Regions from separate parts of the Micromonospora sp. CPCC 206061 genome, predicted to be linked through region 1. Evidence: riboswitches for the same ligand, from Rfam matches in the RefSeq annotation. Region 1 holds a riboswitch; the other holds the start of a gene.
What was found. A riboswitch is a leader RNA that binds a small molecule or an ion and turns the genes downstream of it on or off. The one in region 1 is predicted to bind thiamine pyrophosphate.
Positions count from the first base shown of each region.

Region 2: another riboswitch for thiamine pyrophosphate. It lies ahead of V6V89_RS17145 (ECF transporter S component); the one in region 1 lies ahead of V6V89_RS02530 (thiamine phosphate synthase).

Region 1 covers NZ_JBAKHX010000002.1:41,671-47,521, forward strand. The annotation lists gene V6V89_RS02515 (class I SAM-dependent methyltransferase) at 31-627, shown strand; gene V6V89_RS02520 (ABC-F family ATP-binding cassette domain-containing protein) at 659-2,260, shown strand; gene V6V89_RS02525 (copper resistance protein CopC) at 2,292-3,896, shown strand; TPP riboswitch at 4,010-4,118, shown strand; gene V6V89_RS02530 (thiamine phosphate synthase) at 4,112-4,714, shown strand; gene thiO (glycine oxidase ThiO) at 4,711-5,739, shown strand; gene thiS (sulfur carrier protein ThiS) at 5,736-5,851, shown strand, end outside.
Region 2 covers NZ_JBAKHX010000021.1:97,340-103,190, reverse strand. The annotation lists gene V6V89_RS17150 (ABC transporter ATP-binding protein) at 1-1,000, opposite strand, end outside; gene V6V89_RS17145 (ECF transporter S component) at 1,010-1,582, opposite strand; TPP riboswitch at 1,582-1,694, opposite strand; gene V6V89_RS17140 (permease) at 1,770-2,786, shown strand; gene V6V89_RS17135 (TIGR03943 family putative permease subunit) at 2,783-3,508, shown strand; gene V6V89_RS17130 (SIS domain-containing protein) at 3,516-4,265, shown strand; gene V6V89_RS17125 (DUF6328 family protein) at 4,302-4,787, shown strand; gene V6V89_RS17120 (acyl-CoA dehydrogenase family protein) at 4,827-5,851, shown strand, end outside.

The DNA.
Region 1 (5,851 bases):
CTGTACGCCGAAGAGAGAATGTGAGCAACCGTGAGCCACTACTTCAGCGCCGAGCCGGAGGCCAGCACACAGCGCCGCGACATCGCGTTCACGATCGCCGGACGCGAGTTCTCGCTGGTGACCACCGGGGGCGTGTTCTCCGCCGACCGGCTCGACCCGGGTACCGCGGTACTGCTGCGCAAGGCCGACCTGCCCGGGGCCGACGCCGCCGGTCCCTTCCTCGACCTGGGATGTGGCTACGGCCCGATCGCGTCGGTTCTCGCGACGGTCGCCCCCCGCGCCACGGTGTACGCGGTCGACGTCAACGCTCGCGCCCGCGAACTCGCCGCGGAGAACGCCGCGCGCACCGGCGCCGCCGGCCGCATCCGGGTCGCGGCGCCCGACGAGGTACCGGACGAGGTGCGGTTCGCGCAGATCTGGAGCAACCCACCCATCCGGGTCGGCAAGACCGAGCTGCACGCCATGCTCGACCGGTGGCTGCCCCGGCTCGCGCCCGGCGGCATCGCCTGGCTGGTGGTGGCCCGGCACCTCGGCGGCGACTCCCTCCAGAAGTGGATCACCGAACGTGGCTGGCCGGTCGCCCGGCAGGCCAGCCAGAAGGGCTACCGCGTACTGAAAGTCGGATGACCGCGGGCGCCGCGTCGGGCAGGATGCCCCCGTGGGGTACGTGGACGTCGCGAATGTCGGGCATGCGCTGCCGGACGGCAGGCAGCTGTTCGCCGACGTGTCGTTCCGCGTCGGCGAGGGCGCGAAGGTGGCCCTGATCGGACCCAATGGCGCCGGTAAGACGACGCTGCTGCGGATGGTGGCTGGCGACCTGCCCGTGCCCGTCGGCGGCATCGCGCGGGCCGGCGGGCTGGGCGTGATGCGGCAGTTCATCGGCATGATCGGCGACCAGACCACGCTCCAGCAGCTGGCCATGTCGCTTGCGCCGCCGCGGCTGCGAGAGGTGGGCGGGCGGCTCACCGCCGCCGAGGCGGCGCTGCACCAGAGCCCCGATTCCGAGCGCGTCCAGATCGGATATGCCAACGCGCTGGCCGCCTGGGGTGAAGCCGGCGGATACGACGCGGAGATCCTCTTCGACACCGTGTCCACCCTCGTGCTCGCGAAACCGTGGGACGCCACCCGTGACCGGCCGGTACGCACGCTGTCCGGCGGCCAGCAGAAGCGGTTCGCGCTCGAACTGCTGCTCCGCGGCCCCGACGAGGTACTGCTGCTCGACGAGCCCGACAACTTCCTCGACGTGCCCGGCAAGCGCTGGCTGGAGGAGCGGCTGCGCGAGTCGGCGAAATCCGTGCTGTACGTCTCGCACGACCGCGAGCTGCTCGCCCAGACCGCCGACCGGGTGGTCACCGTCGAGGGCGGCAGCGCGTGGGTGCACCCGGGAGGGTTCGCGTCGTGGCATGAGGCCCGGGTCGCCCGGCACGAGCGGCTGGAGCAGTCGCGCCGCCGCTGGGACGAGGAGCACCAGAAGCTGCGCGAACTCATGCTGATGTACAAGCAGAAGGCCGCCTACAACGACGGCATGGCGTCGCGGTACCAGGCGGCGCAGACCCGGCTCCGCAAGTTCGAGGAGGCCGGGCCGCCGCCGTTGCCGCCCCGCGAGCAGGACATCCGCATGAAACTGCGCGGTGGGCGTACCGGTAAGCGGGCCGTGATGTGCGAGCAGCTCGAGCTCGACGGCCTCACCTACCCCTTCGACCTGGAGATCTGGTACGGCGACCGGGTGGCGGTCCTCGGCGCGAACGGCACCGGAAAGTCGCACTTCCTCCGGCTCATCGAAGCACCGTCCTCTGTGGTCCACTCCGGGGTGGCCCGGCTCGGTGCGAGAGTCCGTCCCGGCCACTTCTCGCAAACGCACGATCATCCTGAGCTGCTCGACAAGACGCTCGTGGAGGTGCTGTGGCGCGGCGACGACCACCGCGCCGGCATGGATCGGCACGGCGCGATGAAGTCGCTCAACCGGTATGACCTGGCGGGACAGGGCGACCAGAAGTTCGGCACGCTGTCGGGCGGGCAGCAGGCGCGCTTCCTGGTGCTCCTGCTGGAGCTCTCCGGCGCGACGCTGCTGCTGCTCGACGAGCCGACCGACAACCTCGACCTGGCGTCCGCCGAGGCGCTGGAGGAGGGGCTGAAGGCGTTCGAGGGCACCGTCATCGCGGTCACGCACGACCGGTGGTTCTGTCGCTCCTTCGACCGGTACGTGGTGTTTCAGAACGACGGCGAGGTCAAGGAGAGCGCCGAGCCCGCCTGGGATTGAACCTTTCCGGACGCGCATCCGAACTACAGGTATGCGTCGCTGGGTGCGGGCCCTGCTCGTAGGGGTGTTTCTCGCCCTCGTCATGCCCGCGACCCCGGCCAACGCCCACGCCGCGCTGGTCACGACCACTCCCACCCAGGGCGCGGTGATCGGCTCCTCGCCCACCGAGGTGCGGCTCACCTTCAACGAACCGGTCGGCATCATCCCCGGCAAGACCCAGGTGATCGCCCCCAACGGCAAGCGGATCAACGAGGGCGACCCGGTGGCGTCCAACGGCACCCTCACGATCGCCATCCGCAAGGCGGACCGGCCGCTCGGCACGTATCTGGTGAGCTATCGGGTGATCTCGGCGGACGGGCACCCGCTGGCCGGCGGCTTCATGTTCTCCGTGGGGGCGCCCTCGCAGTCGGCGCCCGAAGCGCCCGGCGACGACAAGGCCGTGACGGTGCTGCTCGGCGTCGCGAAATACCTCGGGTACGTAGGCCTGACGTTGGTGGTCGGCCCGATCCTCATGCTGGCCGTGCTGTGGCCACGCCGGCTGTCCACGCGAGGCCCGCTCCGGCTGGTCCGGATCGGACTGGCGACGCTGGCGGTGACGACGCTGGCGTCGCTGTGGCTCCAGGTGCCGTACCTGTCCGGCGCCGGCCCGTTCGAGGTGTCCGGAGTCGAGCTGCGCCAGGTGCTGGCAAGCACGGTCGGGCTGGCTCTGGTGGTCCGCTTGGCGGTGATCGCGGCGGTGTGGCTGCTGGTCCGTGCCCGTCCCGGGCGACGTCGTGGTCTTCTTCTCGGCGCGCTCGGCGCCGGCGCCCTGCTGACCTGGCCGCTCGCCGGCCACCCGGCCGCCTCGCCAATCCCGCCCGTCTCCGCGCTCGCCGACGTCCTGCACCTCGCCGCGATGTCTGTCTGGCTCGGCGGCCTGGTGGTGCTCGTCGGCTTCCTACTGCGCCGCGCCGACCCGCGCGAGCTGCACGTCATCCTGCCCGTGTGGTCGCGGTGGGCCGCGGTCGCGATCCTCTGGCTCGTCGGCGGCGGCGCCGTACAGGCCCTGATCGAGCTGGGTGGGCTCGGTGCGCTCACCGACACCGACTATGGCCGGCTCGTACTGCTCAAGGTCGGCCTCCTCGGCGTGATCCTCGGCGTCGCCTACTTCTCCCGCCGGCTCGTGCTGCGGCGCGGTGCGCCGGGACGGCTGCGCCGGCTGGTCGGCGCCGAGCTCGGCATGACCGCGATCGTGCTGGCGGCCAGCTCACTCCTGGTGCAGACCACGCCCGGCCGCTCGGCGAACGTGGAGGCGGCGGCGGTGGCTGAGGCGCGCGGCTTCTCGACGACGCTGAGCAGCCAGGTCTTCTCCGTGCAGTTCGAGATCTTTCCGGTGCAGGTCGGCGAGAACAACACACTGCACGCGTTCGTCTACACGCCCGAGGGAAAGCCGGTCGACGTGGCGGAGTGGAAGGTCAGCACGGCCCTGCCCGAGAAGGGCGTCGAACCGTTCGACAACCCGATCGCGACGATCCGCGGTAACCAGGGGATCGGTGCGGTGACGTTTCCGTTCCCCGGCGAATGGCAGCTCACCTTGACCATCCGCGTATCCGACATCGACCAGGCCACGGTAAAGACCACAGTCCCCGTCCCCTGACCTGTCGCGGTCCTGGCGGGAGCACTTCGGCCCGGTGCCCGCGATCGTCCGCTGAATCGAGTGGCGCAGATCCCCTTTACGGGGGCGTGACGCGGCCCTTACTGTGAGGGCAGGAGTGACCCACGGGAGCCCGGTGCACCGGGCTGAGAGGGGGGCATGCAGCCCCCGACCGTCGAACCTGATCCGGGTAATGCCGGCGCAGGGAGGAGTGCCGCATGCCGTTCCCTCGGCTCCACCTCATCACCGATTCGCTCGCGGTCGCGCGGGCGGCCATCGACGCCGCGGGGCCCGAGCTGGCCGTACAGGTGCGGGTCGAAGACGACGTCGACGACCGGGCCGCGTACGAGCTGGCCGCAAAGGCCGTCGAGCTGTGTGCCGGTGCCGGAGCGTTATGCCTGGTCAATGACCGGTTGCATGTCGGGCTCGCGGTCGGGGCCGGTGGCGGGCACGTGGGCGCGCTCGACCTGCCGGTCGACGCGGCCCGCCGGGTGCTCGGGCCGGGCGCCGTGCTCGGCGCGACGGCCCGCGATCCTGACGCGGCGAGGCAGGCGGTCGCCGCTGGGGCCACGTATCTGGGCGTCGGGCCCGCGTATGCGACGTCCACAAAGGACGGGCTGCCGCCGCCGATCGGTCCGGCAGGAGTCGCCGCCGTGGCCGCCGCCGTCGACGTACCCGTCATAGCGATCGCCGGAGTCACCGCCGCCCGGGTACCCGAACTCCGCGAAAGCGGCGCGTACGGCGTCGCGGTGATCGGCGCGATCGGCCGCGCACCCGACCCCACCGCCGCAACGATCGAGCTGCTGAAAGCCCTCTCGTGACACCCGATGTGGAGGTCGTGGGCGCAGGCCCGATCGGCCTCGCCATCGCGTGGCGGTGTACGCAGCGCGGCCTGACCGTGCGGGTCGTCGACGACGGCCAGCCGGGTGCCGCGCACGCCGCCGCCGGGATGCTTTCGCCGGTCGCCGAGGCGTACTTCGGTGAAGAGGCGCTCACCGGGCTGCTCGTGGAGTCGGCGAAACGGTGGCCCGCGTTCGCCGCCGAGCTGGGCGACGTGGGGTATCGCGACGACGGCACCCTGGTAGTCGCGCTGACCGGCGACGACCTGGCCGAGGCGGAGCGCCTGCGCGCATACCAGGCGGGGCTCGGCCTGCCCATCGACCGGCTGCGCCCCAGCGAGCTGCGGGATCGCGAGCCACGCCTCTCGCCGCGGGTCCGCGGCGGCGCCTTCGCCGCCGGCGATCACCAGGTCGACCCGCGCAAGCTGGTGCCCGCCCTACGCCGCGCCGCTATCGCGGCGGGCGTGACCATCGCCGCCGAGCGTGGGCTCGCTCGGGTCACGGTCATCGCCGCAGGGTGCGGGTCCGCGGCGCTCGCTGGGGTGCCGGTCCGGGCGGTCAAGGGCCAGATCCTCCGGCTCCGCGCGCCCGATCACGGTCCGCCGGGCTTCCGGCACGTGATCAGGGGGTACGCGGACAGCCGCCACGTCTATCTCGTGCCGCGTGCCGAAGGGGAGGTCGTGGTCGGTGCGACCGTCGAGGAGCGCACGGACTCGGCGGTGACCGCTGGTGCGGTGCTCGACCTGCTGCGCGCCGCGGCCGACCTGGTGCCGGACATCGCCGAGTACCACCTGGTGGAGGCGCTCGCCGGGCACCGGCCGGGTACCCCGGACAACGCGCCGATCCTCGGACCGCTCGACGGCCGGCCCGGCGTCGTGGTGGCCACCGGTCACCACCGCCACGGGATCGTCCTGACCCCGATCACCGCTGACCTGATCGCCGACCTGGTCGAAAAGGGCGTGCCCGACCCGATGTTGGCGCCGTTCACCCCAGCGAGGTTCACATGAACGTTGTGCTCAACGGCACCGCACACGTCCTGCCCGACGGGGCGACCGTGGCCGAGGCGGTCGCCGTCGCCACCGACCGTACGAGGGGTGTCGCCGTCGCCGTCAACGGCGA
Region 2 (5,851 bases), on a different contig from region 1:
GATCCTGGAAGACCGAACCGATCCGCCGTGCCAGTGCGCGCGCCCGCCAGCGGTGCGGGGGAGTTGCCGCCTCGCTGCCGGCCAACGCCTCGGTCGCGCGCACCCGGCCCTCGGTGGGCTTGAGAAGGCCACCCAATATGAGGGCCAATGTGGACTTGCCGGCGCCGTTCGGCCCGAGGACCGCGAGCGCCTCGTTCTCCAGTACCGTCAGATCGGTGGCGGCCAAGCGATCGCGAAGGGCGACCTTTTCCGCGCACAGCAGCGCCTTTCCCGGCGCGCGGACGGCGCGCCGCGGCGGCACTGGATGGCCCGGCACCCACACACCCGCTTCGGCGAGCCGGTCGCCGTGCTCTGCGAACACCTTCTCGGGGGGGCCGTCCGCGCGCACGCCGCCGCCCGGCTCCAGCACGACGACCCGGTCGACGAGCGGCAGCGCCTCGGCGACCCGGTGCTCGACGAGGATCAGCGTGCTGTCGGGGTCGAGGGCCCGGGCAAGCGCGCCGCGCACAAGGTCGGCGCCTTCGGGGTCGAGGTTGGCGGTGGGCTCGTCGAGCAGCAGCACGTCGGGGCGGAGCGCGAGGGCGCCGGCGAGCGCGAGGCGCTGCTGTTCGCCGCCGGACAGGGCCGCGGTGGGGCGGTCTCGGCCATAGGGGAAGCCGACCCGCCGCAGCGCCTCGTCGACGCGCGGCCAGATCTGGTCCGGCGGTACGCCGAGGTTTTCGGGCCCGAACGCCACGTCATCGCCGGAGCGCGCCATGACGAGCTGCGTCTCGGGGTCCTGGAAGAGGATGCCGGCCCGCCCGTCGACGTCGACGGTGCCTTCGCGTTCACCGGAGTCGGCGGCGAGCAGGCCGGCGAGCGCGGCGAGCAGCGTGCTCTTGCCGGCGCCCGAGGGCCCGAGCAGGAGCACCCGCTCGCCGCGCTCGACCCGCAGGTCGAGGTCGCGCAGCGCCCACCGTTTCCGGCCGGCGTGCCGCCACCCGAACGCGCTGAGCTTGATCACCCGTGCCTAGACCGTGACGCGGTCGCGGCCCGCGGGGAAGCGGTCCAGCACGCCGGTCTGCGCCAGCGCGCGGGTCAGCGCCCAGGCGCCGCCACCGGCGATGACCGCGGAGCTGAGCACGACGAGCGCGCCGTACGCCCACTTCCAGCCCGTCGAGGTGTCGGGGTAGTAGTTGATGAGGTCGAGGAGCGTGGCCGCGCCACCGGCCAGCGCGCCGCCGACGATCGCGGTCGGCAGGCGCCACTGCCGGTATCCGGTGGCGGCGAACGCGAACTCGCCGGCCGCCCCCTGGAACAGGCCGTACAGCACGGTGAGCAGGCCCCACGGCGAGCCGAGGAGCGTGGAGACGAGGGCGGCGACCAGCTCGGTGAAGATGCCGGCGCCCGGCTTGCGGATGACCAGCGGGCCAAGTACCGCGGGCAGCAGCCAGACGCCGTAGATGAGCGCGCGGCCCGGCAGCGGTATGGCGTTGGCCGGGCCTTCCCAGAGCAGACCCCAGGCCCAGAAGATCACGCCGAACGCGACGCCGAGCACGGCAGCGACGACGATGTCGACGGTGCGCCATCGAGTAGGTGACATGTAACGTCCTCCGGACTCCCTGCGCTGGCATTACCCAGATCAGGTTCGAGGGTCTGCGTGCCGCGTCATCGCGGCCGCACTCTCAGCGCTGTGCGCTCCCCTGTCGGTTGTTCTCATCAACGTTACACCGCAGGCCACGTGCGTTACTCTGGGGCGGCCCGTCGCCTGTGAAAGGGATCGTCCTGTCGTGACCGCTGTCGACCCCGGGACCGCGCAGGAGACGCACGACTCTCCGCCGCCGCGACGGCTGTTTGGCGACCGCATCGGCTCGGTCGAGGTGCTCGCGGTCCTGCTCGTCCTGCTGGTGCTCTTCCGTAACCCGCTGGCGGACGCGATCTCCAACCCCCGGCTGCAGACCTGGACCACGGTGTTCGTCTCCGTGATGGTGCAGGCCGTGCCGTTCCTGGTCTTCGGCGTCGCACTGTCGGCCGTGATCGCGGTGTACGTCCCTCGCTCGTTCTGGTCCAAGGCGCTCCCCAAACACCCGGCTCTCGCAGTCCCCGTAGCGAGCGGCGCGGGCATGATCCTGCCCGGCTGCGAGTGCGGCGCGGTGCCGATCGCCGGGTCGCTGATCCGCCGTGGGGTCACCCCGGCGGCGGCGCTGGCGTTCCTGCTGGCCGCGCCCGCTATCAACCCGATCGTGCTCGCCGCGACGGCGGTCGCGTTTCCCAACAACCCGGAGATGGTCGTCGGCCGGGGCGTCGCCAGTCTCATCGTCGCCATGATCATGGGCTGGCTGTGGCTGAGGCTCGGCCGCGCCGAGTGGATCCGCCTGCCCCATAGGCCCGACCTCGACGGGGTGCCGCGCGGGCAGGCGTTCTGGGCGGCGGTCCGGCACGACGTGGTGCACGCGGGCGGGTTCCTGGTGGTGGGTGCGATGGCGGCCGCGACCATCAACGTCGTGGTGCCCGAGCGGTGGCTCCAGACGCTCGCTGACAACCCGATTCTTTCGATCATCGCGCTGGCGGTACTGGCCGTGCTGCTGTCGATCTGCTCGGAGGCTGACGCGTTCGTGGCGGCGTCCCTGTCGCAGTTCTCGCTGACCTCCCGGCTGGTGTTCCTGGTCGTGGGCCCGATGGTCGACCTCAAGCTGATCTCGATGCAGGCCGGGGTGTTCGGGCGGCGGTTCGCCTTCCGGTTCGCCCCGACGACGTTCGCGGTGTGCGTCCTGATCGCCGTGGCGGTAGGGGCGGTGCTGCTGTGAACAGACAGGCGCAGGCGGTCGTGATGCTGCTGTTCGGCGGCGCGGTGGTGAAGGCCAGCGTCACCGACATGTACCTCCGGTACGTCAAGGAGGGACTGCGGCCGTTCCTGATCGCGGCGGGCGTGCTGCTGATCGCAGCGGCCGTGATGACGCTCTTCTACGACCTGCGAAAGCCGGCTGCAAGCGGTCACGACCACGACCATGGCGACGGTAAGCCGCACCGCGAGCCGCGAGTTGGCTGGTTCTTGATCCTGCCCGTGCTCGGCCTGCTGCTCGTGGCCCCGCCGGCCCTCGGCTCGTACGCGGCCGGCCAGGCGGGTACGGCGCTGTCCAACCAGCAGCAGATGTCCGACTACCCGCCGCTTCCCGAGGGTGATCCGGCGCCGATCACCGTGCTCGACTACGCGTCGCGGGCGGTCTTCGACAAGGGCGCCTCGATCGGTGACCGCCGGGTGCAGCTCACCGGCTTCATCGCGCAGGGCGCCGATGGCCAGCCGATCCTCGCGCGCATAATCCTGTCCTGCTGCGCCGCAGACGGCCGGCCGATCAAGGTGGGCATGTCGGGTGACGCGCCCAGCGGTCTGGCGACCGACACCTGGGTCGAGGTCGTCGGCACGTACACCGACCGCACCGCCACCGACCCCGTGAACGACGACTCCATCCCGTTCATCGAGGTCGAGTCGTGGCGGCAGATCGATCCGCCGAAGCAGCAGTACGAGTAGGGCATAGATGAGTTTGAGTGCCGACGGCTACCTGAAGATCGTCACCGAGACCATCGACCGGGTCGCCAGCGGCCAGCGCGACGAGGTGGGCCGTGCCGCCGACCTGATCGTGGCGGCGTTGCGCACGGACGGCGTGGTGCAGGCGTTCGGCACCGGGCACTCCGAGGCCCTGGCGATGGAGATCGCCGGACGGGCCGGCGGCCTCGTGCCCACCAACCGGATCGCGCTGCGCGACCTGGTGCTGAGGGGCGGCGAGCCGGCAAGCATCCTCAGCCCGTTCCTGGAGCGCGACCTCACGGTGGCGCACAAGCTGTACGCGCTGGCGCCCATCGAGCCAGCTGACGTCTTCGTGCTGGCGTCGAACTCCGGCGTCAACGGGGCGATGGTGGAGTTCGCGATCCTCGTCAAGGAGCGCGGACACGGCCTGATCGCGATCACGTCGCGGGAGCACTCGGAGCGCGTGCAGTCCCGTCATCCGTCGGGCCGCAAGCTCGCAGACGTGGCCGACGTGGTGCTCGACAACGGCGCGCCGTACGGTGACGCGACCCTGCCGCTGCCCGGTGGCGGCGCGGTGGGCGCGGTCTCGTCGATCACCGCCGCGCTGCTCGCCCAGCAGGTCGTGGTCGAGGTGGTGCGGCGGCTGGTCGAGGCGGGGGAGCGGCCTCCGGTGTACCTGTCGGCGAACATCCCCGGCGGCGACGACCACAACACCGCGTTGGAGGCCCGGTACGCGGGGCGCATCCGCCGCGGCGGATAGTTTGATCATCGCCGTTTTCGGGCAGATCTCTGGATCGTGGAGGAGGAGACCGAAAAACAGCGCTGGGACCGTAACTTCGCCGATCTGCTGCAGGAGTTGCGTGTCGCGCAGACCGGAGTGCAGATCCTCTTCGCCTTCCTGCTGATACTGCCGTTCAGCGCGGAGTTTCCGAAGGCGAGCGGTTTCCAGCGGGATGTGTACATCGTCGCGCTGCTCGCCGCGGCTGGCTCGGCAGCGCTGATCATCTCGCCGGTGGCGTTTCACCGGGCGCTCTTCCGGCTCGGCCGCAAGCCGGAGCTGGTGCGCTTCGCACACAGCATGGCGACCGGCGGGTTGGCCTTCACCCTGGTGGCGATGGTGGCCTCGGTTCTGCTGATCACCGACTTCCTGCTGGCCCGCCCGATCGCGCTGATACTCAGCGGGGCGACCGCGCTGTGGTTCCTCACATTCTGGGCGTTCCTTCCGTTCCTGCGCCGGAACTGGACCGATGAACCCCTACCACACGGTAATACTCGCCGGTAGCGTGGGACACGTCACAGCACTGGGGCAAGGGGGTACGCCGTGACCGGGACAAACGTTTCGGAAAAGCAGGCCCGTCAGGTCGCCGAGGCGGCTCGCGAGTCGGACTGGCGCAAGCCGAGCTTCGGCAAGGAGCTCTTTCTCGGCCGATTTCGCCTCGACCTGATCGATCCGTGGCCGGAGCCGGAGCCCGAGCCCGATTTCCTCGGCAAGCTCGACGCCTACGTGCGCTCCGAAGTGGACGGCGCCCGCATCGAGCGGGAGGCGCGTATCCCCGACGAGGTCTTCCAGGGCCTCGCCGCACTCGGCGCCTTCGGCATGAAGATCGACAAGGAGTACGGCGGGCTCGGCCTCTCCCACCTGCACTACTGCAAGGCGCTGACGCTCGTCGGCTCCGTGAACCCGTCGATCGGCGCGCTGCTCTCCGCACATCAGTCCATCGGCGTGCCGCAGCCGCTCAAGCTCTTCGGCACCCCCGAGCAGAAGAAGGCGTTCCTGCCCCGGCTCGCGTCCGGCGAGGTATCCGCCTTCCTCCTGACCGAGCCGGACGTCGGCTCAGACCCGGCGCGCCTCGCCACCATCGCCGAGCCGGTCGAGGGCGGCTACAAGCTCAACGGCGTCAAGCTGTGGGCCACCAACGGCACGGTCGCGACGCTGCTCGTCGTCATGGCCCGGGTCCCCGACAAGGGCATCACCGCGTTCGTCGTCGAGGGCGACTCACCGGGCATCACGATCGAGCGGCGCAACGCGTTCCTCGGCCTGCGCGGCCTGGAAAACAGCGTGACCCGGTTCCACGACGTCTTCGTCCCGGAACAGAACGTCATCGGTGGCCTCGGCAAGGGGCTCAAGATCGCACTGACCACGCTCAACACCGGGCGGCTCTCGCTGCCTGCGATGTGTGTCGGCGCCGGCAAGTGGTCGCTCAACGTGGCCCGCCTGTGGGCCGCCGATCGGGTGCAGTGGGGCCGGGCGGTCGGGCAGCACGAGGCGGTCGCCAAGAAGCTCGCGTTCATCGCCGCGACCACGTACGCGATGGAGTCCATGTTGGACCTCTGCTGCATGATCGC